Regions from separate parts of the Arthrobacter sp. Helios genome, predicted to be linked through region 2. Evidence: riboswitches for the same ligand, from Rfam matches in the RefSeq annotation. Region 2 holds a riboswitch; the other holds the start of a gene.
The links. Region 2 has a riboswitch for cyclic di-AMP ahead of ArtHe_RS00465 (M23 family metallopeptidase). Riboswitches for the same ligand answer to the same signal wherever they lie in the genome.
Positions count from the first base shown of each region.

Region 1: linked by a shared signal. The riboswitch ahead of ArtHe_RS05570 (LysM peptidoglycan-binding domain-containing protein) and the one ahead of ArtHe_RS00465 (M23 family metallopeptidase) in region 2 are both predicted to bind cyclic di-AMP.

Region 1 covers NZ_CP095402.1:1,249,612-1,263,855, forward strand. The annotation lists gene ArtHe_RS05550 (methionine ABC transporter ATP-binding protein) at 1-949, shown strand, start outside; gene ArtHe_RS05555 (ABC transporter permease subunit) at 950-1,609, shown strand; gene hrpB (ATP-dependent helicase HrpB) at 1,671-4,316, shown strand; gene ArtHe_RS05565 (CarD family transcriptional regulator) at 4,369-4,881, opposite strand; gene ArtHe_RS05570 (LysM peptidoglycan-binding domain-containing protein) at 5,237-6,130, opposite strand; cyclic di-AMP (ydaO/yuaA leader) riboswitch at 6,134-6,300, opposite strand; gene ArtHe_RS05575 (MBL fold metallo-hydrolase) at 6,613-7,275, shown strand; gene ArtHe_RS05580 (DUF1508 domain-containing protein) at 7,540-7,641, shown strand; gene ArtHe_RS05585 (hypothetical protein) at 7,625-8,068, opposite strand; gene ArtHe_RS05590 (hypothetical protein) at 8,078-8,704, opposite strand; gene ArtHe_RS05595 (hypothetical protein) at 8,701-9,387, opposite strand; gene ArtHe_RS05600 (ABC transporter ATP-binding protein) at 9,384-10,232, opposite strand; gene ArtHe_RS05605 (iron ABC transporter permease) at 10,222-11,328, opposite strand; gene ArtHe_RS05610 (ABC transporter substrate-binding protein) at 11,331-12,461, opposite strand; gene ArtHe_RS05615 (hypothetical protein) at 12,795-13,094, shown strand; gene ArtHe_RS05620 (DNA alkylation repair protein) at 13,158-14,244, shown strand, end outside.
Region 2 covers NZ_CP095402.1:100,930-115,173, reverse strand. The annotation lists gene ArtHe_RS00510 (GAF domain-containing sensor histidine kinase) at 178-1,848, shown strand; gene fdhD (formate dehydrogenase accessory sulfurtransferase FdhD) at 1,845-2,708, opposite strand; gene ArtHe_RS00500 (FdhF/YdeP family oxidoreductase) at 2,785-5,136, shown strand; gene ArtHe_RS00495 (molybdopterin molybdotransferase MoeA) at 5,087-6,367, opposite strand; gene ArtHe_RS00490 (DUF6457 domain-containing protein) at 6,376-6,660, opposite strand; gene ArtHe_RS00485 (NTP transferase domain-containing protein) at 6,704-7,378, opposite strand; gene ArtHe_RS00480 (HNH endonuclease) at 7,378-7,875, opposite strand; gene ArtHe_RS00475 (NlpC/P60 family protein) at 8,111-8,875, opposite strand; gene ArtHe_RS00470 (NlpC/P60 family protein) at 8,904-9,698, opposite strand; cyclic di-AMP (ydaO/yuaA leader) riboswitch at 9,703-9,890, opposite strand; gene ArtHe_RS00465 (M23 family metallopeptidase) at 9,985-10,752, opposite strand; cyclic di-AMP (ydaO/yuaA leader) riboswitch at 10,756-10,969, opposite strand; gene ArtHe_RS00460 (metal-dependent transcriptional regulator) at 11,115-11,813, opposite strand; gene serC (phosphoserine transaminase) at 12,042-13,169, shown strand; gene ArtHe_RS00450 (MFS transporter) at 13,235-14,244, opposite strand, start outside.

The DNA of each region.
Region 1 (14,244 bases), 1.1 Mb from region 2:
GGAGATCAACCTCGAGATTGAGGCCGGGGAGATCTTCGGCATCATCGGCTATTCCGGCGCGGGTAAGTCCACCCTGGTCCGGCTCATCAATGCCCTCGAAACCAGCACATCCGGCAGCATCACCGTGGATGGGCAGCAGGTCTCCGGGGTTCCCGAGCGGAAGCTGAAGTCATTGCGCCTGGGCATCGGCATGATCTTCCAGCAGTTCAACCTCTTCAACTCCAAGACCGTCCGCAACAACATCGCCTACCCGCTCCGCGTGGCCGGGCGGAGCAAGCCGGAAATCGCAGCGCGGGTGGAGGAACTGCTCGCCTTCGTCGGGCTCTCGGACAAGGCGTCAAGCTACCCCGAGCAGCTTTCCGGGGGTCAGAAGCAGCGGGTCGGCATAGCTCGTGCGCTGGCCGCGTCGCCCAAAATCCTGCTGGCAGACGAGGCCACCTCGGCACTGGACCCGGAAACCACCCACGAGGTGCTGGCCCTGCTGCGCCGCGTCAACCGGGAACTGGGCATCACCATTGTGGTGATCACCCATGAGATGGATGTGATCAAAAACCTGGCCACGCGGGTAGCCGTGATGGATGGCGGCCGGATTGTGGAACAGGGCGAAGTGTTTGAAGTCTTCTCCAATCCGCGCCGCGAATCTTCGCAGAAATTTGTCTCTACCGTGGTCCGGGGCATTCCGTCACCGGATGAGCTTGCCTCGCTGAAGGCCCGCCACGAGGGCCGGATTGTCACCTTGTCCTTCCGTGACGGCGACGAGGCGCAGGCGGGAGTCTTCCTTGAACTTGCCGCAGCCGGTGTGGGATTCGAACTGATCTACGGCGGCATCAATGACATTTCGGGGAGGGCCTTCGGGCATCTCACCCTGGCGCTCAAGGGAGCGGATCAGGCGATCGACGGCGCACTCGCCTCGGTAGGCACAGGCATCAAGGTAACGGAGCTGAGCTGAATGGAAGAACTGATTCCCCTGACGCCCCAGCTGTGGACGGCCGTCGGAGAAACCCTCTACATAGTGGGCCTGAGCCTGCTGTTCGGCGGAGTGGGCGGACTGCTGATCGGCCTGGGCCTTTACACCACCCGCAGCGGAGCGCTGCTGGCGAACCGGGCGGTCTTCGGTACCCTGAACGTGCTGGTGAATGTCTTCCGCCCCATTCCCTTCATCATCTTCCTGCCCGCGGTCCAGCCACTGGCCCGGTCGATCACGGGCAGCGGAATTGGCAACAACGCGATCATCTTCACCCTGTCCCTTGCGGCGGCGTTTGGCATCAGCCGGATCGTGGAGCAGAACCTGCTGACCGTGCAGCCCGGGGTCATCGAAGCAGCCCGCTCCGTGGGGGCAGGGCGGCGCCGGATCATCCTGACCATCCTGATTCCCGAGGCGCTGGGCCCGCTCATCCTGGGCTACACGTTCGTTTTCGTGGCGTTGGTGGATATGTCGGCGGTGGCCGGTTACGTGGGCGGCGGGGGCCTGGGCACCTTTGCGATCCAGTACGGCTACCGGCAGTTCAACCCTGTGGTGACCTGGGCCGCCGTTGCCGTGATTATTGTGCTGGTCCAGCTGGTGCAGTTCCTGGGTAACCAGGCGGCGCGGAAGGCGCTGCGGCGCTAGCGCACGGGACGGGCCGCCCCCCGGCGTCACCCCGGGCGGAAGCGCAGGAGAGAATAGTGGGGTGAGCACCCCACGGCCGGCTACCGGTCCACTCCCGGATGGACCCTTCGACCTGTCCCGGCTCGGCCGGGGACTGGTGTTTGCCGCCTCGCTTCCGGATCTCGCCCTGACGCTGGATCCGGCTGACGGCGGCCGCACCGCCGTTGTGCAGGCACCGCCCGGCACCGGCAAAACCACCCTGGTTCCGCCGCTGGTGGCAAACCTCACCAGCGCCGGACCAGGCAGGGTCATTGTCACGCAGCCCCGCCGGGTGGCCGCCCGGGCTGCCGCCCGCCGGCTGGCCGCGCTCGATAATTCCAGCGTGGGCGAAGCTGCCGGTTATACCGTGCGCGGCGAACGCCACACCGGGCCGGGAACCATCGTGGAGTTCGTGACTCCCGGTATCCTGCTGCGCCGGCTGCTGGCTGATCCGGCATTGGAGGGCACCGCCGCCGTCGTGCTTGACGAGGTCCATGAACGGGGCCTGGAGACCGACCTGCTGGTAGGCCTGCTGGCTGAGGTGCGGCAGCTGCGGGAGGACCTGGTGCTCGTCGCGATGTCCGCGACCCTGGACGCCGCCCGCTTTGCCTCGCTGATCGGCGGTCCGGACGGGCCCGCCCCGGTGATTGACTGCCCCTCCGCGCTCTACCCGCTCGAGGTGCGCTGGGAACCCCCGGCTGCCCGGCGGCTGGATGAGCGCGGCGTGACCCGGACATACCTCAGCGAACTGGCGCGGACCGCCGCGGCGGGGCACGCCCGGGCGCTGGCGGCCGACCCGCAGGCGGATGCCCTCGTGTTTGTGCCGGGTGCCCGCGAAGTGTCCGCTGTCGCGTCCAGTCTGCGGCAGGCGGCCGGCGCAGCCGTCGATGTCCTGGAACTGCACGGGCAGGTGCCGGCAGCGGAACAGGACCGCGCCGTCTCGGGCCGGCCGGCAGGCGCCCGGCCGCGCATCATCGTGTCCACCTCGCTCGCTGAGTCTTCCCTGACCGTGCCGGGCGTCCGCCTGGTGGTGGACTCCGGACTCTCCCGCGAACCGCGGCGGGACGCCGCCCGCGGAATGTCTGGCTTGGTGACCGTGAGCTGCTCGCGGGCCTCGGCGCAGCAGCGGGCCGGGCGGGCTGCCCGGCAGGGCCCGGGGACCGTGATCCGGGCCTATCCCGAGGCAGCTTATGCCGCAGCGCCGGCGCAGCAGACGCCGGAAATCGCCACGGCTGACCTCACCGCCGCAGCCCTGCTCCTGGCCTGCTGGGGGACTCCCGGCGGGCGCGGACTGAACCTTCCCGAACCGCCGCCGCCGGCTGCAATGGCCGACGCCGAGGCTGAGCTCCGCGCGATCGGCGCCGTTGACGAGGAAGGCCGGGCCACGGCGTCCGGCCGTGCCCTGGCCCGCATTCCGGTTGATCCGCCGCTTGCCCGTGCGTTGGTGGACGGGGCCCCTGTTCTCGGAGCCCGGGCCGCGGCCGAAGTGGCCGCCATGGTGTCCGGAGACCTCCGCGCTCCGGGGGCGGATCTGGTCCGGCAACTGGCCAGGCTCCGCTCCGGCGCGGATCCGGGGGCGCGGGCCTGGTCCCGGGAGGCGCGGCGGCTCGAACGGTTTGCCGTGGAGCCGGCGGGCGGGGGCGTTTTGCTGGACCACCGGCTGGAACCCGGCGAGGCAGTCGGATTCATCATTGCACTGGCTTTCCCCGCCCGTGTAGCGCGCCGGGTGGCTGGGAGCCCGGGGGAGCAGTACCTCCTGGCCTCCGGAACGCGTGCCGGGCTGCCGCCGGACAGTCCGCTGCGGGGCTCCGAATGGCTTGCCGTCGCCGACGTCACCCGGGCCGAGGGCCGCGCAGCCGCGGGCACCGGCGCCGTCATCCGCGCAGCAGCACCGCTGGAGGCAGGGACGGCTGAGGCGGCGGCCGCGCATCTGCTCACGGAGAGTGTCTTAGCTGAATTTGCCGGCGGGCGAGTGAACGCACGGCGGGAGCGCCGGCTCGGCGCCATTGAATTGGTTTCCACACCGGTCCGCGCGACGGCGGCCCAGGGCAGGGCCGCCGTCGCAGCCGCGCTCGATGCCAAGGGCCTGGCACTGATTGGCTGGTCCCCGGCGGCAGAGACCCTGCGCCGGCGGCTGGCCCTGCTGCACCGTGAACTTGGCTCACCGTGGCCCGATGCCTCCGAACCGGCGCTCCTGGAACGCCTGGATGAATGGCTCGGACCGGAGCTGGATGCGCTGGCCTCAGGAGAACGCGCCGCCGGAATCGATCTGGCTGAGCCGCTGCGGCGGCTGCTGCCCTGGCCGGAGGCCGCGCGGCTGGATGAACTGGCTCCGGAACGGCTGCAGGTGCCCAGCGGCTCCAGGGTGCGGGTTGCCTACCCGGAACCTGACGACGACGGCGGGCGGCCGGTGGTGGCCGTCAAACTCCAGGAATGCTTCGGCTGGGCAGGGTCGCCTACCCTCGCCGGCGGCCGGGTCAGGGTACTGTTCCATCTGCTTTCCCCGGCTGGCCGGCCGCTGGCTGTCACCGACGACCTGGCCTCTTTCTGGGCTGGTCCCTACCACCAGGTGCGTGCGGAGATGCGCGGGCGTTACCCGAAGCATCCCTGGCCGGAAGATCCCTGGTCCGCCGCCGCAACGGCACGGACCAAGGCCGGATCCCAGGGCGGGTTCCGGGCGCCGGGCTGACCCGTCTCCGGAAGTGGCTGCCGGTAGCCCGACTCCGGCGGTGATCCGGAGCTTAGGTAACCGGTTCGGCCAGTGAGGTGCCCGAACCGGCCCAGACGCCGTCGAGCACCGCCGAGGCTTCTTCTTCGCTGACTCCCAGGGACAGCGAGATCTCGGTGAGCAGCGGCCGGCGGGCATGCCGGAGCATGTCCCGCTCAGCGTGGGAGAGTCCCTTGTCCAGGGAACGCAGGGTGAGGTTGCGGACCACGCGGGCTACGTCTGCGATCCGCCCGCTGGCGAGCAGCTCCGTGTTTTCCTTGAAACGCCGTGACCACTGGGACTCCTCGGCGTCCGCGGCAGCCCTGAGGATTTCCATGAGTTCTTCCAGCTGCGGTGAATTCAGGACCGGGCGCAGCCCCACATCCTGGGCCTTGGCGGTGGGAACCCAAACCTCAAGCTTGTTGGCATGCACTTCAAGTACCAGGTACTCGTTCTCGACGCTGCGGATCTTGCGGCTGGCCAGACGGCGGATAGTGGCCGGGCCGTGGTGGGGGTGGACTACGGTTTGACCTACGTTAAACGTCAATGTGTTTACCTCTGGCTGGATCGAAGCCGGGCCCGGCAGCCGCGGACCGCTGCACTGTGCAGGGGCCTGTGTGGGACGCTCGTCCCGCCACTTGCCCGGATTCCGGTGACAGTCGTGACGGAAGCGCGGCCGTGGGCGCTCCACATGGGTGAAAGCGCCGGAAAGCCGCGGGTCTGACCTGACTATTATTTCACGACTTGCTGGGTGTGGTCCCCGAACCCGGGGGACACTTCGGTGAGCGGTTCCGGGTGAGAGGTCCGGTGGGAGCCACAGAGCCGCATAACAGAAGCACCCCACCTGTTCCCAGGCGGGGTGCTTCTCGAACCAGCGGACCGGACCGTCCGCGGCGGTTCAGTTATGCGCGGTAGTAAACCGGGCCGGAGCCGACGTTCACGGACTGGATAACGGTCTGGTTGCCGTTCCAGCCACTGTGGATGGCCTGTCCGTCGCCGATGTAGATGGCGATGTGGGCAAAGCCCATGCCGCCGTCGGCGTAGTAGACCATGTCGCCGGGCTGGGGATCAGACACCGGGGAGCCGTAAGCGGCAAGCTGGGCCGGAGCCAGGTCGCCAACCGAGTGGCCGGCGGCGCGGAGAGCCACCTCAACCAGCACGGTGCAGTCCTGGGCAGCACCGAGCTGCGAGTAAGCCGCATTCACCATGGTCTGGCCAATGGCGGAGGTGCCGACGCTGGGAGCAGCCGGGGTGACCTGGGTGCTCAGCGTGCTGTATTCCGTGTAGGTTCCCGGATCCGTGTACGTCGCAGCCGCAGGAGCAGCTTCGACCACGGCTGCGGTTTCCACCGGCGTGTAGGCGGCGGCGGGCTGGATGTCAGCCGTGCCGGCGTAGGTGATGACGTCGCCGGGGTAGATGATCGAGGACATCGACAGGCCGTTGAGCGCGAAGATGCTGTCCAGGGACACACCGTAGGTGGCGGCAATCTGGCCCAGGGTGTCACCCGCGACCACGGTGTGCGTGGATGCGGTTTCCACGGCCGGAGCCTCTGCCACGGTGACTGCGGCGGGAGCTGCAGCAGGAGCTGCGGCAGCTGCGGCAGCCGCCGGGGCGGGATCGTTGGCTACAACGCCGGCCTGGGCCGGGGCAGCCATGCCGAACATGAGCCCGGAGCCGGCAACGACGGCTGCGGCGGTTCCGCCGAAGGTGCGTGCCTTTGCCGGTGAGACCTGGGCGATAGTGGTCCAGATGTTGGAATTTGAGCGGTGGCGTCCGCGGTTCTTATTGATAGACAAGGAATTACCTCTCCCAATACCTGCGAGGTGAGCTGTCGGATTCGGATGGGAGTCACCCGGCCGCCGGACTGAACCGGTCGGCTTAACCCCAAGGATTCAAAGGATCCAAAAAATTGGGTCCCCCGCCCCTGCCGTCGTATTGCAAAAGGGGACCTTGGCCAGCGGCAGAGTTAGGTAACAAGCCAAGGACGCCGCATCAGTATCGCGGCATGCCAAGGACACTACATGGAATAGAGATTGCATTGCAATTCGGTAACGACACCGTGTTGCTGTTGTGTGCGGCCAGTCACTCTGCTAATGGGAAGTGTGCTTTCTTCTTTAGTCCCAGCAGCCACATTGGACCGGCCGCGCGCTGCGGCCCGCGCTGCTGTTTGGAGAGGGTCCTTCCGGGGTGGGAGCCGGGGATTTTTGCGGAACGCGGCGACGGATGCCGGAGTGCGGGAATACGCTGGAAGGGCCGAATATCCAGCGAAGGAGGGGCCATGAGTGAGCAAGCCGGTGGCCGCGGACCGCAGCTTCCCGTTCAGGACGTGGTGCGCGAGGTAGTGATCCCAGCCGGCGTCGCCGGGCCGGATCAGCTGGTCATGGATGTGCGCTGTTATGCCGTAGCTCAACCGGAGGGAATAGTGGTGATTGACACAGGCATGCCGGACGCAGACGCGGGTATTGCTGCCGCCGTCGAAGCTTTGGGCGGGGATTGGTCAGATGTCCGCGACATCGTGCTGACCCACCTGCATATGGACCACGTTGGCTCCCTTTTTGCCGTCGCCGAACGGGCACCGCACGCCGCGATTTACGCCGGCGGGCCGGATTCCCCGGATATCCGGTCCCCGCGCCACGTAAGTCCCATCGGCGAAGGGGCCATGGTGCAGGATCTGGAAATCCTGGCTACCCCCGGCCATACGCCGGGGCATATCTCCCTTTTCCATGAGGGGACGGGAACGCTGTTTGTAGGGGATGCGGCCGGGTCATCGCATGGCCACGTGGTCCGGGGGCCCAGCGCATTTATGTCAGATGCCGGCCGGGCGGAGGAATCCCTGGAGCGGATTGCTGCTCTTGGGCCGGAACGCGTTCTCTTTGCACACGGCGCCGAGGTGGCCTCGCCTGCTGATGCGCTGGCGAGGATGATTGGCGGACCTCACTAACGCCCGGCCGCCGGCGGACCCGTTCTGAGGCCCCGCCGGCACTGGGCCGGTTCTGGGCCGGGCAGACCCGAAAGGGCACTGGGCGGGGCAGACCCGAAAGAATTGCGCCAGCCCTGCCATGCCGCATCCGCGGCGCGTACCATTCCGGATACCGGCTCATCTGCAATCGAGTAGAGCGAGGCAGTCAAGGCAGGAAAATTCGAGGTTTACCAGGACAAGGCCGGCGGGTTCAGGTTCCGGCTTAAAGCGGGCAACGGAGAAGTCATTGCTTCCTCGTCGGAGAGCTATAAGTCCAAGGCGTCAGCGTTGAAGGGCGTGGAATCGGTCCGCTCCAATGCCGGGGCCGACATCACGGACCTGACATAGTTTCCGTTTCGCCCGCCGGCGCCATCGGCCGCGTGGTGAACCACCCGAACCAGGCGCCCGCCGCCGTCGTTACGACGGCGGCCACCGGCAGCAGCACGGTTACCGGTGTGCCCCCGGACGCTGAAACGCCCACATAGAGCAGCCAGCACACGGCCAGGACCACGCCCGCAGCAACCGCGTTAAAGCGCCGTGACTTCCCTGCGTCCGCGCTGAGGAAGGACACCACGCTTGCCGGGCAGGCAAAGGATGCGCCCAGTGCCGCGCCGCCGATGAGCGTCCAGAGGATGTAGCTCCCGAGGTCCTGGGACTCCACGGTCGACGCGTAGTTAATCTGGAAGTTCAGGATGGCCAGGGCCATGCCCGCCAGGGCGCCGATCGGAATGAGGAGAAAGACAGACCTGCGGGCCCGCGCCGGGGTATTGCTCATGGTGCAACTCTATCGCCGGTCCCACATCACCCAGCGCAGCAGGGAGTAGAGCAGCTGGGTGGCTCCGGGCATAAAGCCGGAACCGTGGTGGTACACCGGATCCATGGTCGTCACCAGCAGACGGGCCGGCTGATTAACGTCGTCCACGTACAGCAGGGCCCCGCTGTCGGTTCCGTCTTCCTCCATCGTGACCAGCCGGCGCGCACCCTGGGGCGGGTGAAGCAGGCCGTGATGGTGCCAGTCGACTGCCCGGCGGGTGAAGAACTCCCACATCGGGTCCTCCGGCAGCCGCAGGCGGGTGCCGGTGTCGGTTCCCGTCCGCCAGGCCCAGAAAACAGTTGGCCGGAAGCTGTACCCGACCCCCGGCAGCCAGCTCTCGACGTTGTTCTCGCCCAGCACGATCACCGTCTTTGTGTGATCCTGCAGCGCTTCGCGGATCGCCGGTTCGAAGCGTGCGCGCTGTCCGGCATGCAGCCGGTCACCAACCAGCACAACGTCGAGTTCCGCCAGGAAACCGGGATCGGAATCCGGCAGGTACACGGGCTCGATGCGGTAGGGCTGCAGGGCGGGATCTTCCAGGGTGCGCAGTGCGGGGAACGTGCCGCAGTGCAGCAGTCCGATGCGGGGGGTGCTCATGCAGGTACTTCCTTCGTGGAGCGGACATCGGAGGCAGAAGCGGAACCGGTCAGCCAGGTCACGAGGTTGGGGCCGATCCGGCGGCTGCTGTACCGCTCGTCGGTGAACCCTTCGAGATCAAGGCCGCCATGGACCAGCACTTCGCCTGTGCCCAGCGGATAGGTGTAGTCCAGGGGAAGCGAATTGGGTCCGATGCCGGTGACCGCTTCACCGCCGTCCGGCAGCGGGGAGTGGTATCCGCGGCCGTAGAAACCCGCGACGCCGATGTCCTTCAGGCGCGCATGGGAGTGGGTCCCCGGGACACCGGTGCGGAAATGCAGGTCCCGGTGGTCAACTCCGTCCCACACCGGGTGCGCAGCCAAAGCGTGCGGGCGAAGATCCCGCGGACTGCGGTAATCCAGCTTGAGCCAGCGGGCCAGCCCGTCGATGAACGGCAGGACAACCTGGCCGTTGACCAGGATGCGGCCGCCGTCCCGGACGTATCCGGTCAGGTGCTCACGGTGCTGGTGCAGGAGGAGATGGTCGGCTGCGCCGCTGATGATCAGGGCGGCGGAGGAGAGAACGGTCCGGCGTTTCGCCGGGTCGTTAAGGTCATAGGTGTCGGTGTCGCTGATGGCACCGCGCCAGCCGGGATCGCCGAGCCCGCGCATGGTGGTTGTACCGGTCAGGCGGATGATGGTCATGGATGGTCCTTTCGAGGGCCGGCGGTGCGCCCGTCCCGGCAGGTTGGGCCGAAGTCGGGAACAGCAATGGTGCGGTTCCCCGAGACGGTGCCCACGGTTGGGGTGCAGATGGGAAGCCCGTAAACCTCAGACAGCGCCGGACCGGTCAGGAGGTCTTCGACCGGTCCCCAGCGGGTGTCATGGCTGCCGACGAAGAGCAGGGCATTGCGGGAAACATGCAGCGCGTGGTCGGGGTGATGGGTGGTCATGATGACTCCTATTCCGTCCGCGGCCAGTGCGGCCAGGACGGTGAGGACGTGCGACTGATTGCGCAGGTCAAGGGCGGACGCCGGTTCGTCCAGCACCAGCAGTTCGGAACCGGACGCAAGCGCACGGGCAATCAGCACCAGCTGGCGCTGCCCGCCGGAGAGCTCGGAGTAACGGCGGAGTGCCCAATCCGCTGCCCCCACGCGTTCCATCGCAGCGGTTGCCGCACCGCGGTCATCACTGCGCGGTACCTGATAGGCGCGAAGGTGGCGGGTCCGGCCCATCAGCACCATGTCCTGAACGGTGAAGTCGGGGCCGGTCCCGTGGTCCTGGGGTACATAGCCAATCGCAGAAGCGGATTCCACTGTCCCCTCGACCGGTTTCAGCAGGCCGGAGAGGCACTTGAGCAGCGTGGTCTTGCCGCGTGCGTTGGGTCCCAGGATGGACAGGACCTCTCCGCGTTCCAGTGTGAAATCCAGCCCGCGGAACAGCCAGGGCTGCAGCCGCGAGTACCGGAAGCCTGCGCCGGCTGCCTGCAGCAGCAGCTTGGCGTCTGCCGTCTGTTGGACCGGAGGCGGGATCAGGGTCTTAGTTGCCATCGAACTGTGCTTTCTTCTGGGAGCGTGCAAGCAGTGCCACGAACACCGGCGCGCCAATAATTGCGGTGAGGATGCCCAGCGGGATCTCGCTGCTGGTGATCGAACGGCTCAGCGTGTCGATCAGGATCAGGTACGTGCCGCCCAGGAGCAGGGACACCGGCAGCAGTACCCGGTGGTCGGAGCCGACCCAGAGGCGGGCAAGGTGCGGGACCACCAGCCCCACCCACCCCACCGCTCCGGCGACGGCCACTGTCCCGGCTGTCATCAGGGCCACGGCGCACAGCAGCAGGATCCGGGAGCGCTGCGGGTTCACGCCCAGGGCCGCGGCGTCGTCATCCCCGAGGGAAAGCACATTGAGCCGCCAGCGCAGGGCCAGCACCACGAGCGCACCGATACCGACCGGAACCAGTGCAATGAGCACCTTGCCGTAGCTGGCAGCTGCGATGGAACCCAGCAGCCAATGGACGATCGAGGGCAGATCGGAGTAGGGGTCTGCGATGTAGGTCATAAAGGAAACCAGTGCGTTGAAGAACGCCGCCACCACAATCCCGCCCAGGACAATCATCAGCACCCGCCCGCCCTGCCCGAGCCGGCCCAGGAAAAGCACGATCACCAGGGCGGCCAGGCCGAATCCGAAGGCCCCGGCCACCATCCAGGCACCGGAGAGCCCAAGGGTCAGGACCAGGACTCCGCCGAAGGAAGCACCCGAGGTGACGCCGATGATGTCCGGGCTGACCAGCGGGTTGCGGAAAAGTGCCTGCAGGCAGGCGCCGCCCAGCGCCAGGGCGCCGCCAACGAGGAACGCCAGCAGCACCCGGGGGAGCCGCACGTCCAGAATCACGGTGGCTTCCTGGTCGGTCCACGTACGCCGGACCAGATCCGCTCCGCCGGGCAGCAGCCCAGCCGTTTCGCCGGCGAGGACACGGAGGATCTCATTCGGAGGTACCCAGTAGCGGCCTGCGGCCATCGAGACCACAGCGACGGCGGCCAGCAGCAGGGCACTGAGCAGCACCGGGTGCCGGCGGAAAAGGCTGCGGGGTCCGGGGGCTTCCGCCCGGGCACCGGCCGGGGCCGCTGCCCGTTCCTCTACGCTCACCGTCAGGCTTCGAAGACGTTGTAGCCGGAGCTGTTCCGGTTCAGATCCAGGCGCAGCGCGGCATCTATCTGCGCTTCAGACACCTCATAGTTGTAGAGGTAGCGGATTTTCTCCCGCAGGGTTTCCCGCAGGGTGTGGCCGGTGAGCTGGGGGTGGTAGAGCTCGGCGGCCCACTGCCACATCAGCGGAGACTCGGCACAGGGCACCTCCCACCGGTAGCCTCCAAGCGGGGCCTTGTAGACGCGCCTGCTGCGCACGGCGGAGACGGAGGCCAGGGACTTGTCGGCGTACACGTCCGCGGGAGTGCGGGCATCGAAGCCGCCGAGGGTGATGACCTCCGGATCCCACTCGATCAGCTGTTCCGCACTGACGGTATTGTCCGTCGACACGTTGTCCGCAGCCATGTTTCGCCCGCCGGCCAGCTCCATCCAGTAGTGCATGTACGAGGACTTGTTGGACGCCGAATAGCCCTCACCGGACTGGCCCAGGTGGACTACGCGCACCGGCTCCGCCACGGCGGACAGCTCAGCTTCCAGCCGGGCGATCTCGGAGTGCATCCACTCGGTGATCCCGGTCCCGCGTTCGGGCTTGCCCAGGATCGCGGCGAACAGGTGCACCCAGGTCTCGAGATGCTCCTGGGTCCCGTAGAGCAGGCAGACCGTCTTGAAGCCTGCGTTCTCCAGCGGTTCCACCAAGCCGTCGCCCTGATCAGCCCACTGGAACACGACGTCGGGCGCCAGATCGGTGATGGTCTCGATGTTGGGGGTGAAGCTGGAGGGCGCGATGGTGGTGGTGGATCTGGACTCCGGGAAGATCTCACCGAAGAGACCCTGCTGATTCGCCTGCAGGGTGGATTCGTTGATCCCGACGATCCGCTCATATCCGCCGTCGACCGCGGCGATCATGGATGGAGAAGGGATGACGGTGGTGGCAATGCGCTGGACGGGAGCGTCGAAGGAGACCGTAACGCCACGCATGTCGGTGACGGAGAAGGCCGCATCTGCGGATGTTCCCGCTCCAGTGTCCGCTACCGTCGCGCGGCTGGAGCAGCCGGCAAAGGTGAGCGCCAGCAGGCCGAGGCCTCCTGCGCCGAGCAGGCCGCGTCGGGAAAGGGATGGGGTGGGGGAGGGCAAAGGCAACGGAACTCCAGCATGCTTGTTTGGTTAGGCTCACCTAAGTGATTGAGATCCATATTAGCGAACATTTAAGTGTGCTAATTGCCATCACGCCCCGGCCTTTTTATGAATGACTCAGAATAACTGGTAGAGTCTTAGCAGAAGCCGCGCCAGCCGGATCTGCTCCACTCAAGGAGTTCAGTACGGCGGATCCCCTCTCAAGAGGCGGAATCGCGGCCCGGGCACTGCGCGCCGCACCCTTGCCGGCAGCGCATCGCCCTTCCCTATGACAGACACCGCAGCCTGTGCCGGCCTGCCCGGTGCTGCCGTTTTACCCCCAGGAGTTGCCCCTTGTTCAAGACCATGTTTGCCGAGACCGCCCGTACCGCCAACCCGGCCGCAGCCCACACGCTGACTCCGGCCGCTCCGGGACCGGTCCGTCCCGCCAGTCCCTTTGGCGGGAACTACGTTGCTGTGTTTGACCGCGGCCAGGCACCAGCCGATGCCACCGGAGGGCACTACACCGCGGCCTTCGACGGTCCTGCCGGCGGCCGGAAGGCCGCGCCCGTTGACAGCTACGTGGCTGCTTTTGCCGCCGCCGGGCACCCGGCCCGCAGCCGCCGCGGCAGCTACACCGACGCCGAGCGCTAAACCGGCCACCCAGCCCCAGCTAGGATGAGAAGCCGGTAACCGGAGTCCACAGCAGGGAGCAGCATGGGTGCAATGGATGACCTGCTGGGCCCCCGGCAGATAGCGGAGCTCTGTGAATCGCTGGAGCGCGCCGCCCCGGACAGAGGATTTGATGCCCTGCTGGAAACCACCGCGCTCCTCGGCCCGCTGTCGCTGCGGGCGAGGACCGACCTCGCGGCGAGCGCGCTCGTCGGGATCTTCCCGCAGTATTCCGCGGCCGCCGCCGCTTTCCGGACTGCCTTGCAGGATCCGGCCTTCAGTGGCTGGGCCATCTGGCCGGTTACGGAAGCGGCGGTCACGCTGGCCCTCACTCAGGGAGACAGCCAGGCCTTCGATGACTGCCTTGACCTGCTCGCAGAACTCACGCCGCGCCTGACCAGTGAGTTTGCCATCCGCAGGCTCCTCAGTGCGGACCTGGACCGGGCTTTGGCCAGGATCCAGGCCTGGACGGCGGATCCCGATCCGCACGTGCGCAGGCTGGCCAGCGAGGGCACCCGGCCCTATCTGCCGTGGGCGGTCCGCGTGGCCGGGCTGACTGACCGTCCGGACGCCACCGTCCCGATCCTCGATTCCCTGCGCAGTGACCCCAGTGACTATGTGCGCCGATCGGTGGCCAACCACCTCAACGACCTGGCCAGGCACGCACCGGGAATGGTCCTCGCCCTGGCCTCCCGGTGGCAGGAAAGCGGCACCCCGGAAAGCGCCTGGATTATCCGCCGCGGATTACGGACCCTGGTGAAAAAGGCCAACCCTGATGCGCTGGCACTGATGGGCTTCCGCCCTGCTGACGTAGCCGTGGAGGGCCCGCACTCGGAGACGGTGCTGCTCACACTGCCCGCTGTGCTCAGCTTCGACTGTGTGCTGACGAACAGGTCCGCCGCTGCTGCCCGCCTGGCCGTCGACTATGTGGTCCACTATGTGAAGGCCAGCGGTTCCACGGCACCTAAAGTCTTCAAGCTGGCCGTGCTGGATCTCGAACCCGGAGAGTCGCGCAGGCTGTCCGGACGGCATGCCTTCCATCAAATGACCACGCGCCGGCACTATGCGGGGCTGCATCATCTGGAACTCCAGATCAACGGAATTCGTCACGGACGGCTGGAATTCGACGTCA
Region 2 (14,244 bases):
CAGCTTAGGCGCTGGCGCAGTCCATCCACTGCGGGGCATAACGGCCTGGTCCAGCGGCGAATTCCCAGGCGCAGACACGCGCGTCATCTGTGTCCACTACCACGGGAAACCGGGCTTCTGCTGGGATACACTGCAAACGGTCCGCAACCGGCCGGACACACAGAACGAAAGGCACCTATGCCTACGGCGCCGACCTCCCAGGGCTCCTTCACGGACAGCCGCAGCGATGACCTCCCGGCGCTGGTGGCGGTCAGTGACTCCGGCCTTCGGGCGGCGGTTGAGGAAGCACTCTCGCTGGCTCAGCTGCGTCCGGTGTCCGCCGGCAGCGGGCCGGATTCCACGTTTCCCGTCCTCGCCGTCGTTGACACCGCAGCCGTGGAAGCCGCCGGACCGGATCTACGCAGGTGGCTGCTTCCGTCTGCCGAGGGGTCCGGGCCCCCGGTCATCCTGATCACGCCCGGTGAACTGCTCGACGTCGAGGACATGGTCCGGCGCGGGATCACCGATTTTGTGCTCAGCCCCCTCACGGGCAATGAACTCGCGTATCGGGCCGCCCTGATCCGTGCGGAGTCGCTGGCCCTGCGCCGGCGCCGGGAAGCCAACAACCTCCTGCGCGGAAAAACACGGGTGATCTCGGCTGCAGTGCGCGCCACGAACGACCCGGACATCATGGCTGAGGCTGTGGTCTCCGGCCTGGGCGATGCCTTTGGGGCGGACCACGTTCTGCTGACCATTTTCCCGGATGAGCGGGTGCCGGAGCTGAAGAACACCTGGAGCCGTCCGGGTGCGGAAGCCTCCATTCCTGCTCCGGATCCCGAGCAGGCAGCCGCCGTTGCCGATCTTTTGTGGGACAGCGGCAAAATGCTTGCAGCGCGGGACCACCGTGACCCGGAGTGTGACACCCATCCCATTCTCCATCCGGCACCCCTGGCTGCGGGGCTGCGCACGTCCGTGATCGTTCCGCTGGGCCACGGTGACCGTCCCTTCGGCATTATCTGGCTGGCGGGAGAGAACGCGGCCCGCATCTGGACGCCCACCGAGCTCGCTCTGATCCAGCACGTCAGCGGCAACCTGGCCCACGGTTTGGTCCAGGGGCACCTGATTACTGCGCAGCGGACCGTCCTGACCCGGCAGCGGGAGCTTGACCGGGAGAAAACGGACTTCGTGGCAACTATCAACCACGAGCTCCGGACCCCGCTGACCTCGATCACCGGTTACCTGGATCTGATCCTGGATGGCTCCGGCGGCGGGATCTCCCCCGAGACCGCACAGATGCTGGAAATCGTGGGCCGTAACGCCAACCGGCTCAACCACCTCATCGGTGATCTGCTCACCATCTCGCGCAGCGACGCCGAAGAAGTCCGGCTGGACGTGGAGGAAATTGTCCTGCAGGATCTGCTGGAACAGGTCATCGCTTCTCTGACACCTGCTGCAGCGAGCCGCAGCATCGACCTCTCGCTGGCTTGTGAGGACGAAGGGCTTCGGCTGGACGGGGACAGGGAACAGCTGGAACGGGTCTTCACGAACCTGGCCTCCAACGCGGTGAAATTCACCCCGGTCAACGGCTCGGTCCGGCTGCTTGCGGACCTGGTTCCGGGCACGGACGGTGCACCGGCAATGGTGCGTGTCCGGGTCCAGGATACGGGCATCGGTATTCCGGCGGAGGACCAGCCCAAGCTGTTCAGCCGGTTCTTCCGGGCTTCCAACGCGACGGCTGCGGCTATCCCCGGCACCGGGCTGGGCCTGGCAATCGTCCAGGACATGATCCACCAGCACGGCGGGCGGATCACGCTGAAGTCCGCCGTGGGCGAGGGCACCTGCGTAGAAGTACTGCTGCCCAGCGGCTAGGCGTCCGCCCCGGCGCCGGCGGTCACTGAAGACTTCGCCTCAATGCGCTCCGGGAAGGCGTAGCAGTTCAAGGATGTCCCGCGACTGAAGCCCACGAGTGTCATCCCGGCATCCCGGGCCAGGTCCACGGACAGTGCAGAGGGCGCCGAGACGGCTGCGAGGACGGGAATACCCGCCAGCTGCGCTTTTTGAACAAGTTCAAAAGACGCCCTGCCCGATACCTGAAGCACGGTCCCACGCAGCGGCAGAAGTCCCGCGCGCAGCGCCCACCCCACCACTTTGTCCACCGCATTGTGCCGGCCGACATCTTCCCGCAGGCACAGCAGCTCGCCTTCGGCGCTGAACAATCCCGCGGCATGCACGCCGCCGGTCTTCTCAAAGAGTGCCTGGTGGTCACGGAGCTTGTCCGGCAACGAGGCCAGCACCTCGAGCGGAACCCGGACGCCGTCGTTGGCGACGTCGAAATGCGAAGACTTGCGGACTGCCTCAATGGACGCCGTTCCGCAGATGCCGCAGGAACTCGATGTGTAGACGTGCCGTTCCATGCCGGTGTCCGGAAGCGGGGTCCCGGGGCGCAGCTGGACGTCGACGACGTTGAACGTCTGCTGCCCTTCCTCGTCCACCCCGGCGCAGTAGCGCAGGCTGATGAGCTGCCCGGCCTCCCAGATGACTCCCTCAGAGACCAGGAAACCTGCCACCAGGTCGAAATCGTCGCCGGGGGTCCGCATGGTCACTGTGAAGGACCGTCCCTCGAAACGGATCTCCAGTGGTTCCTCACCTGCTAATACGTCATCGCGCCGGCTGATCGTGCCATCCGTGCGGAAGCGCGTGACGCGGCCACGCCGTGAAACCCGTCCCATGCCATAGCTCCTTGATAAGTCCTAGACTGGCCCTAGCAACAGACTAGGTGATTTCCTACACAAGGACGTGGTGGCTGTGCCAAGCAAGGCTCCGAAAGATGGAATCGACGAATCCCAGCTGCGGATCGGTGAACCGAAAACCCATGCTGTCGGTCTGCCGGCCGTCATCAATTCCCTCCGCCTCTCCTTCGACCAGATGGGGCCGCTGCGCAGTGCACAGACGCTGCTGCAGGTTAACCAGAAGAAGGGCTTTGACTGCCCCGGGTGCGCCTGGCCTGAGGGAGACAAGCGGCATGCCGCGGAATTCTGTGAAAACGGCGCCAAGGCCGTCGCGGAGGAAGCCACCAAGCGCCGGGTTCCGCCGGAGTTCTTCGCCCGGCATTCGGTAGCGGACATGCTGGCGAAGGACGACTACTGGCTGGGCCAGCAGGGCCGTCTCACCCACCCCATGCTGCTCGACGCCGGCGCTGCGCATTACCGCCCGGTCACCTGGGACGATGCCTACGACATCATCGTCGAAGAGCTCGCGGCCATGGACTCTCCCGACCAGGCCGTGTTCTACACCTCCGGGCGCACCTCCAACGAGGCAGCGTTCCTCTACCAGCTGATGGTCCGGGGAATCGGCACCAACAACCTGCCGGACTGCTCCAACATGTGCCACGAGTCCTCCGGTTCGGCCCTCACCGAGACCCTGGGCATCGGCAAGGGCACCGTCAGCCTGGACGACGTCCAGAGCTCGGAACTCATCATCGTGGCCGGACAGAATCCCGGCACAAACCATCCGCGGATGCTCACGGCCCTGGAACGCGCGAAGAAGAACGGGGCCACCATCATCGCGGTGAACCCGCTGCCCGAGGCCGGGCTGCTCCGGTTCGACAACCCGCAGAAGGCATCGGGCCTCCTGGGCACCAGGTTCGGCGGCGGCACCCAGCTCGCTGACGACTTCCTGCAGATCCGCCTCGGTGGGGACCAGGCACTGTTCCAGGGCCTGGGCAAGTACCTGCTGGAGCAGGAGGAAGAGCACGGCAACGTCTTCGACCACCAGTTCATCAACTCCTACACCGACGGACTGGACGGGTACCTTGCGGCCATCCGCCATGTGTCCTGGGAAGAAATCTGCAAGGCCAGCGGCCTGACCCGTACCCAGATCGAGTCGGCCGGAGCGCGCATGATTGCCGCGAAGTCCACCGTGGTCTGCTGGGCCATGGGCCTGACCCAGCACAAGCACTCCGTGCCCATGCTCCGCGACGTCGTCAACGTCCTGCTGCTTCAGGGCAACATGGGACGTCCCGGGGCCGGTGTCTGCCCGGTCCGTGGCCACTCCAATGTCCAGGGTGACCGGACCATGGGCATCTTCGAGCGGATGCCCGAGGCCTTCCATGACCGGCTTGACGGCGAGTTCGGCTTTGCGTCCCCGCGCAGGCACGGTTTTGACACCGTCAACGCGATCCGCGCCATGCGGGATTCCAAGGTCCGCGTATTTATGGCCATGGGCGGGAACTTCATCCGGGCCACGCCGGACTCCGACGTCACGGAAGAGGCCCTGCGCAACACCGCACTGACCGTGCAGGTATCGACGAAGCTGAACAAGTCACACCTGGTTCACGGGCGGCGGGCGCTGATCCTGCCGGCACTTGGCCGCACGGACAGGGATGCCCAGGCCGGCGGCGACCAGCGGGTCACCGTGGAGGACTCCATGAGCGCGGTCCACGCCTCCCAGGGCAGGCTGGACCCGCCCGGGCCGCAGGTACGGTCGGAGGTCGCCATCGTGTGCGAGCTCTCCGAGCGGCTTTTCACCGGGACCCGGGCTCCGTTCCGCTCGAACGCCCCGAAGCTGGACTGGATCGCCGCCCGGGCTGACTACTCGGTGATCCGCCGCCACATCGAAAACGTGATCCCGGGCTTTGAAGGATTCGAAGGCAAGCTCAAGCGCGGCGGCGGAGGATTCGTGCTCCCCAACGGCCCGCGGGACGGCCGCAAGTTCGCCACGGCCACCGGTAAGGCCCGTTTCACGGCAAATGAGCTGCAGTACCCGAAGGTTCCCGAAGGCAGGCTCATCCTGCAGACACTGCGTGCACATGACCAGTACAACACCACGATCTACGCCAAGGACGACCGTTACCGCGGCATCTACGGCGGGCGCCGCGTTGTGTTCGTCAACGCCGAGGACCTGGCTGCGGCCGGCCTTCAGGACGGAGACCTGGTCGACATGGTCTCGGAGTACGAGGACGGCGTGGAGCGCAGGGCAGAGGGTTTCCGGGCCGTCGCCTACAGCACGCCCGTCGGCTGTGCTGCCGCCTACTACCCGGAGGCGAACGTGCTGGTGCCGCTGGACTCCGTCGCCGATGTCAGCGGCACCCCCACCTCCAAGTCGGTGATTATCCGGCTGGAGCCTGCCGCACCTGCCATGGCAGGGGAAGCGCGGTAACTGTCTCATCCGCGGTGCAGCCGGCTTCGGGGATCACCATTACGGCGTCGGCGTCCGCCAGGCCGCGGAGCATCCCGGAACGGTAATACTGCGACGGCACGGAGCGTCCGTCCTGGATCCGGCTCGGAACCAGCCGGGTCCGGCCGGGCAGCGGATCGATGTCGACGCCGGCCAGGACGTGGCGCTCCCTGGGGAACTCCTCACCCCGCAGCCCGGCCAGCAGCGGCTGCAGCACGGTGAACACTGCCATCATGGCAGCGAGGGGGTTCCCGGGCAGCGCCACAACGAACCGTCCGTCCGGCAGGCGGGCCAGCAGGGTGGGATGGCCGGGACGCATCGCGATCCCGTCGATCAGCAGTTCAGCATCAACTTCGCTGAGCGCACGCCGCAGATGGTCTGCAGCGGAGGTCCCCGTGCCGCCGGTGGTCACCAGCACGTCCCCGGAGGACATGGCCAGCGATGCTTCGTCGACGGCGTCGGTGCTGAGCGCGGCAATAACGTCGTCCAGCCGGTCGGCGAGGCGGCAAACGGCGTCGACCCGGCCTCCCAGCATGCCGATCAGCTGCGGCATCTGCGGCCCGAAAGTGTCCCGGACCTGGCCCGAGTCCGGCAGCCCGGCTTCGATCACTTCATCACCGGTCAGCAGCAGGGACACGCGCGGAGCACGCAGCACTGGCAGGGTGTCGTGACCGCAGACAGCGGCCAAGGCAATATGCGCCGGGTTCAGGACTGTCCCGGCAGGAATGACGGTCTCCCCCGCTGCTGCTTCTTCTCCTGCCGGCCGGATGTGCTCTCCCGGGCGTGGCTCGTCGCTCCGGGCCGAGGGCCCCGGAACCAGTGTTGCGGGTTCCTCCGTGCTCAGCTGGCCGTGTTCTGAACGCAGGACGGCTTCTCCTCCCGCAGGAACCAGTCCGCCGGTAAGGATGGGTACCGCTTCGCCGGGCTGCAGCGGCCGGCGGCCCGACTCTTTGTGGATCTGCCAGCGTTCGTGCTCGGGTTCCTCGGAGCTGACGATTTTCCAGGGCGGCGGGCCGGCCACGGCCCAGCCGTCCATGGCCGAGGAGGCATAGTGCGGAACCGGCTGGAGAGCGGGGGCATCCACCGCCAGGGTCAGCCCCAGTGCCTCCGCGAGCGGGACGGTCTCAAACGGCAGCGGACGGGCCGCTGCGTAGGCCGCTTTGCGGGCCTGGTCCCAGGAGGTGTTGGGCTGCAGCGGAAGGATTACCGGCACCGGCCCGTTCACTTGCCTGCCTCCGGAGCGGCGGCGTCGCATTCCCGTTGGGCCGCGCGGATAGCCGCGCGCATGGCGAGGTTCTCGTCGGCTTGTCCGCTGCCCGCGGCCAGGCCGGCGGCGAGGCCCGCGATGAACGTCGTCAGCGGCGCCGCTGGACGGACAACGTTATGGGCTGCTGCCGCCGCGAGGTCCAGGACGGCGTCAATGTCGACTGCTGTTCCCTCAAGCTCCAGGGACCGCAGCAGCTGCTGCGTCCAGGCCTCAAGCGTTTCCTGCTGGCTTCCCATCATGGCTCCTTTTGTTCCTGGGCGTCGCTGCGGAACCGGCAGGGTCTCAGGCAGTGCGGTTGCCCGGCCTGATCCCCCACTTTCCGGCATCAGCCCAGGTGTCCACATCAGCGGTGCTTCCCTCCGGCACGGCAACCACTCTCCACTGCACCCTAGCAAGGAGGCGGAACATTGATAGATTCTCCAGGCTGCCGGGCTGTCCGCCCACGGCAGTGCGCAAGTCGCCGGTCCGGTACAGGGCTGCCAGGGGCTGCAGTGAACCGCTGCTGTCCTTCGCCATGATGGACTGGCCTGCTTCACCGGCGGCCTCGGCAAGAAGCGCCCGGACAGCGCCGCCGGCGTCGGGCATGTCGCATGCCAGCACCAGGGTCCAGGGCGGCGCCGGATCGCCGGCACCGGGGACAGGCTCAGCGCTCCCGGCGGTATCGGTGCCGTAGAGGGCGGTCACGGCAGCCCCGACGGCGGCAGCGGGACCCGCGAAGGCCGGCTCCTCGCGGACAAAGAAGCAGTGCGGGGGTACGGCGTGCAGGGCAGCTTCCAGCTGTGCGGGCCCGGCGATGGCGACGCTGCGGGCCTGGCGGACAGTGCCCAGCGTGCGTTCGAGCAGGGTTTGTCCGTCAATCCGGAGTTCGGCCTTGGGCACTCCACCCAGCCGCGAGGACCTCCCGCCGGCAAGGATGATGGCGTTGAAGGCGGGTGGCTGGGCGGCGGCAGGCGCCATCAGGCAGCCGTATCGCCGAGGAAAGGACTCCATTGCGCCGCCGGCTGTTCGAGTTCACGGATCTGCCAGCGGGCACCGATCGGCGGCCGTGGCGTAAACCGCAGCTTCCAGCCGAGCTGGTTCAATGTTTTGTCCCCCTTGTTGTTGTTGCAGCGCAGGCAGCACGCGACCAGGTTCTCCCAGCTGTCTTCACCACCCCGGGATTTGGCCACTACGTGGTCCACGGTCGATGCCTGTTTGCCGCAGTAGGCGCAGGAATGACCGTCGCGCCGCAGGACCCCCCTGCGGGTGGCAACGGTCTCCGCACGGTAGGGAATGTTGACGTAGCGGTTTAGCAGGATGACCGAGGGCCGTCCAAAAACATCGGCCGGGCTGACCACCGGCACGCCGCTCTCGGCCAGCACGCTCGCTTTCCCGGTCAACACCAGGACCAGCGCGCGCCGGAAGGTGACAACTGCCAGCGGTTCGTAGCCCGCATTCAGAACCAGCGTTCGCATGCACGTTCCTCTTCGCCTGCCCGCGGGCCCGGCGAGAGAAAAAGTTCACCGGCACACTGCGGTACTTCGAATCTTCATTGCAAGGGTAAGCCGGGACCGGGGATTCCCGCTATTTATCGGCCGCGAAACTCCGGATGCGCTGCACCCCTGTGTGCCGGAAGCAGCAGGAAACAACAAAGGACCCTCCCACAGGGGAGGGTCCTTTGGCGAACTGTGTCAGGTTCTGGGTTTGCTGCTAGCCGCCTACGCGGATGTATACGCCGCCGGAGCCAAGCTCGGCCGGAGCAACAACCGTCTGGTTGCCGAAGAAGCCACCGTGGACGGCCTGTCCGTTGCCCACGTAGACAGCAATGTGGGCCATGCCCATGCCGCCGTCTGCGTAGTAGATCAGGTCGCCGGGAATTGCTTCAGCGGCACTCAGGGTGCGGCCGAGGGAGAGGTAACCCGCCGGCCATCCGTGGAAGTTGATCCCAGCTGCTGCCAGCGCGTTTGTCGCGAGCATGGTGCAGTCCTGCATCACGCCGAGCTGGGCGTAGGCAGCTGCTGCGATGGTGGCGGCGGTCCCGGAGGAGGCAGCCGGGGCAGCGGAAGCCGCCGGAGCGGCCGCTGCCTGGGCCGTTGCCGCCTGGGCCGGAGCATCGGCTGCAGGGGTGTTGATTTCCTGCGACTGCACGGTCACGGTCTCGGCTACAGGCGCTTCGGCCACAATAACGCCCGGGACCGGAGCGAACTTGAGCTCAGGGCCTACGGCATCTGCGGGAACCTGCAGCGGAATGGAGGACAGATCCAGCTTGCTGGTCTGCACATCGCGGGACAGTTCCGGTGCCGCAGCATTTGCGGCGACGCCGGTGCTCAGCACCAGCCCGGAGGCGGCGGCGATAACGGCGGCCTGGCGGCCCACCGTTCCCGCATTGGAAGTGACGGCGTCGGCCAGTGCAGTCAGCGAGCTGGTGCGCTGGACGGGCGCACGGTGACGGGCGCGCTCAGTTGTCGAGGTCATGACGGTGTGCTCCGTTTATCTGGCAGCGTCAGCTGACGCGGACGAAGCTTGCGCCGGGAAGGTCGGACAGGGAGTGGAGGCCGGTGTTCATGCCGTTGAGGCCACCGCTGATGACCTGGCCGTTGCCGACGTAGATCGCGACGTGCCCACCGGTGATAACCAGGTCTCCGGCCTGCGGGGTGCCAACTACGGAGCCGAAGGCGTAGAACTGGCTCGGGGCGAGGTCACCAACGGACTTGCCGACGGAGCGCAGGGCCTTTTCGACCATTGCGGTGCAGTCCTGCGCCACGCCGATCTGTGAGTAAGCGGAGGCAACCAGGCCTGCAGCAACGCCGCTGGCGCTGACTTCGGGAGCAGCTGCTGCCGGTGCGGAGGAGGCGGTGGTGACGCCGGAAGCGGCCGGTGCCGGTGCGGCTGCGGCCTGCTGGGCGGCGTATGCCTCCTGCTGGGCGGCAACAGCAGCAGCGGCTTCTTCTGCCGCGGCAAGCTCGGCTGCTGCAATCTGTGCGCGGGTTTCGGCCCCGGAGAGCGATCCCGCAAGGGGAGCTACCGGAAGGTCGAAGGGTGCCTGCTCGGAGACCGTCACGGTCCCGTTGGAGGTCACAACGTTGAGGGGAGTTGATTCAAGGGCCTGGCGGTCGGTGGAAACCGGTGCGGCCTGTGCCGGCAGGCCAGCGGCCAGAACAAGGCCGGAAGCTGCGACGACGACGGCGGCCTGGCGGCCGACGGTACCTGCGTTGGCGGTTACGGCCTTGGAGAAAGCCGTAAGCGGGCTGGATTGAACCGAGGCAGCACGATGGCGGCCGGAATTGATTGATGACACAGTTTTTGCCTCTCCCAATGCCTACGAGGTGAGCTGTCGGATTCGGATGGGAGTCACCCGGTTGCTGGACCGCTAAGTCCGGCAACTTAACCCCTAGGGCTTCTTGCGAAACCCGAAATTGGTTCCCCCGCCTCTGCCATGCGATTTTGCGAACGGATCTCAAACGGTGGCAGAGCTCGGCGATCTGTTTGAGAGTGCCTGATCTTTGGCCAATCAGGCACGGTGACGAGAATATAACAACATCAAGGAAATGTCACGCTCAGGTCACGAAAGGGTGTTGGAGCGGTCACAACCAGCCGAGAGGGTCGACAGGCGTGCCGTTTACGAGTACCTCAAAATGCAGGTGACAGCCCGTGGAGGCGCCCGTGGTGCCGCTGGCTCCCACCAGGTCCCCGCGCTGGACTTCGTCGCCCACAGAGACGCTGATGGCCGACAGGTGGTTGTAGGTGGTTTCCACACCGTTGCCGTGGTCCACCACCACACGGTTCCCTCCGCCGTAGGCATGCCAGCCGGCAGACTTGACCTTGCCGCTGGCGGCGGCGCTGACTTCCGTGCCGCAGGCCGCGGCGAAGTCCTGCCCGGTGTGCAGCTCGCCTGCTGCTCCGGTGATCGGGCTGACCCGGTACCCGAAGGAAGAGGTCTGCACCAGTTCGGAGTCCAGCGGAGTGGCGAGAGTGCCCTGCGCGGCTCCCGGCGTGACGTCCGTGCCGGCGACAGTGAGTCCCTGCAGTTTCGCATCCGGATCGAACTTGCTGGTCAGTGCGGCCCGGTCAAACTCCACGGTGGCGTTGGGATCAGCCGAAACCGGGGCCGGAGCCGCGGCGGGCTCCTGTGCCGGCAGAGGATCCACGGCCGCCGCGGTCGTCGGAAGCGCAACGGTCAGCACCAGCCCGGAGGCGGCAGCGGTGATGGCAAATTTCTGGGCTGATCCCCCCAGCGGGCGGCGGACAGGTTCAGCGCGGCGCCGGCCCGTGGACCCGGCGGCAGCGCGTTGACGCAGTGGAGCGGCCGAGGTTTCGGCCCTGCGCCTGCCCGAAGCAGTGTGCTTCGACAAGTGGTTCCCTCTCTACAAAGCCTGCGAAGTTAGCTGTCGGATTCGAGTAGAGAACTCGGCCCACGACGCACAGGGGTATCTGCTGTGCGGATACTCCTGCGCTGCTCGGAGGCTTCACCCCAAGGCAGTGCTGCCACTGCCGGTTGATGGGTCCTCCGCCCCTGCCTGCGAACGGTTGCACCTGCGGTCCAGTGGCAGGGTTAGGCTGTCGGACCGGTGAACGGTGTTGTTGCTGTAGTCAGATGTCACTATAGGGGAAAAATGCTAAAAGATACCATTCCGTTACCGACGGCCAGGCGCCGGCGCAGCCGGCGCTGGCCGCTGCCGGTGAATGGCTGCGGGTTCCGGCGGCAGTGGACCGGCTAGGCCGGTCCGGTGACAAAAACGTGCGCCGCGACTTCGGTGGGCAGCTCCAGCGCACCTTCAATCCCGGGAACACGGACGGAAATGTAGCCTCCGACCACCTCGGCGGTGATCGTGGCACCGGGCCGCAGCCCGGCCTCATCCAGCTGTGCCAGCAGCTCCGGGTCAACCTGGATCGGTTCGGCGAGACGCAGCAGGTTCATCTGCGCCCCGGGGGTGGCTGCACTGACTGCGGAGACCAGGTCCGTGTAGCCGGCGGCCGGGGCCAGGGCGGTGGTTCCACCCAGCGCTTCCAGGCCCGGGATGGGGTTGCCGTACGGCGACTCCGTGGGCTGCCCCAGCAGGTCATAGAGCCGGCGCTCGACGCGCTCACTCATCACATGCTCCCAGCGGCACGCTTCATCGTGGACGTACGCCCAGTCCAGCCCAATCACGTCAGCCAGCAGCCGCTCGGCAAGGCGGTGTTTGCGCATTACCTCCGTGGCGCGCCGGCGGCCCAGTTCGGTCAGTTCCAGCTGCCGGGTTCCCGACACCACAACCAGCCCGTCCCGTTCCATCCGCCCGATGGTCTGCGAGACTGTGGGGCCGGAATGGCGCAGGCGCTCGGCAATCCGGGCGCGCAGGGCCACGATGTTCTCCTCTTCGAGCTCAAGGATGGTTCGAAGATACATCTCAGTTGTGTCGATGAGGTCCGTCATGACCAGCCGCTCCTAGAATTCGTGCGGAAGAAAGGGTTGAAAACCAAGGTGGCACAGACTGCGCCGCAGGTTCGTTTCCACGTTAGCCCATGCCACCAATTCGGGGGCAATTATCCACTTTCACGGCCCGATGCCAACTCCCGTTCATAAATACCGGCGGCAGGGGGCGGAGGTGCAGAATAGAGAAGTATCTACAGCACCCTGCCAATCCGCTTGGAGCAAACAAAAATGGGCGAAACCGCCACGCTTACGATCCCCGCAGAACTTCTTCCCAAGGACGGGCGTTTCGGTGCTGGTCCTTCCAAGGTGCGCCCCCAGCAGATCGAGGCACTGTCCTCGGCCGGCGCCAAGCTCCTGGGTACCTCCCACCGCCAGGCACCGGTCCGGAACCTGGTTGGCTCCATCCGCGAAGGGCTCAGCAACCTGTTCTCCGCGCCTGAAGGATATGAAGTAGTCCTGGGCGTGGGTGGTTCAACAGCGTTCTGGGACATCGCCTCTTTCGGCCTGGTGGAGAACAAGGCGCAGCACCTGTCCTTCGGTGAATTCGGCTCCAAGTTCGCCGCCGCCACCAACAAGGCTCCCTTCCTGGCCGAATCCAGCATCATCAAGGCGGAGCCGGGGACCCGGCCCGAAGCCCGCGCCGAAGCCGGCGTGGATGTCTATGCCTGGCCCCAGAATGAGACCTCCACCGGCGTTGCCGCACCGGTGCGCCGCGTTGCCGGCGCCGATGACGGTTCCCTCGTCCTGATTGATGCCACCTCCGCTGCGGGCGGCCTCGACGTGGACCTCGCCGAGTCGGATGTCTATTACTTCGCGCCGCAGAAGAACTTTGCCTCCGACGGCGGCCTGTGGCTTGGGATGTTCTCCCCCGCCGCGGTTGAGCGCGCTGGCCGGATCAATGCCTCCGGCCGCTGGATTCCCGATTTCCTGAACCTGCAGACGGCGATCGATAATTCTCGTCTCAACCAGACGTACAACACGCCGGCGCTGGCCACCCTGGTGACCCTCAATGACCAGGTCCAGTGGCTCAATGCAAATGGTGGTCTGTCCTTTGCCGCGGGCCGCACGGCGGATTCAGCGGGCCGGATCTACTCCTGGGCCGAGGCCTCGCCGGTAGCGTCCCCGTTCGTAACCCGGCCTCAGGACCGGTCCAATGTCATCGCCACGATCGACTTTGATGATTCGATCGACGCCGCGGCAATCGCCAAGACGCTGCGCGCCAACGGCGTCGTTGATGTTGAGCCGTACCGCAAGCTCGGCCGCAACCAGCTGCGCATTGCCACGTTTGTGGCGATCGAGCCGGATGATGTCAGCGCCCTGCTGAACTGCATCGACTACGTGATCGAGCACTCCTAGGCCTCAAAACAGGCTAAGCACCGGGCAGAACCGACCGGTCACGTCCCGGGACAGGACCCCACGCGCTACTGCGCTTTGGGGTCCTGTTCTGTTTCCCGGCTCGTGACCACCAGCCGGCGGCGCACCGTGCGGTCATAGTGCAGCCGCAGGTGGTGGGACCGCCAGGCCCAGACCAGGCCGATCACGGCGGTGATCAGTCCGGATGCCGCGGCGACCCCCAGGCTCCACCGCGGCCCGAAGGAATTGGAAACCCAGCCGACAATTGGGGCGCCCAGCGGGGTGCCGCCCATAAAGATGGCGAAGTACAGGGCCATGACCCGTCCGCGCATCACCGGCGCCGTCGTCGTCTGCACGTACGCGTTCGCGCTGGTCATCAGGGTGAGGGCAAAAAGCCCGGTGGGGATGAGGGAAAGCGCGAAGATCCACAGCGTTGGCGAGACTGCTGCCACGGCACAGGAGAGGCCAAACGCGCCGGCGGCCCCGAAGATAAACCGAAGCCTTGGTTTGTCCCTGCGTGCGGACAGCAGTGCTCCGGCGACCGAACCAATGGCCATGATCGAGTTGAGCAGTCCAAAGATCCCGGCGTCCTGTCCGAACTCGGTGCGGGCCATCGCTGCGATGTACACGGCGAAGTTCAACCCGAAGGTCCCCACAATGAAAATGGCCACCAAGACCATGATCAGGTCCGGCCGGTACCGCACATATTTCAGTCCGGCACGGATCCGTCCCTTCCCGGCCGGAGCCTTGGGCAGGATCCGCAGTTCTCCGGACCGCATTTTCAGCAGCGCCAGGACCATGGCAGCGAATGTCACGGTGTTGATCAGGAACACCCAGCCGGGACCAACCGCAACGGTCAGCAGGCCGGCCACGGCCGGACCGATCATCCGCGCACCGTTAAAGGAGGCACTGTTAAGCGCGACGGCGTTGGGCAGGTTCTCTTCGCTGACCACTTCGGAGACGAAGCTCTGGCGTGCCGGGGCGTCGATGGCGGAAACAATCCCGAGAGCCAGCGCGAACGCGTAGACATGCCAGAGATGTGCATGGCCGGAAAGCACCAGCAGGCCAAGCCCCGCTC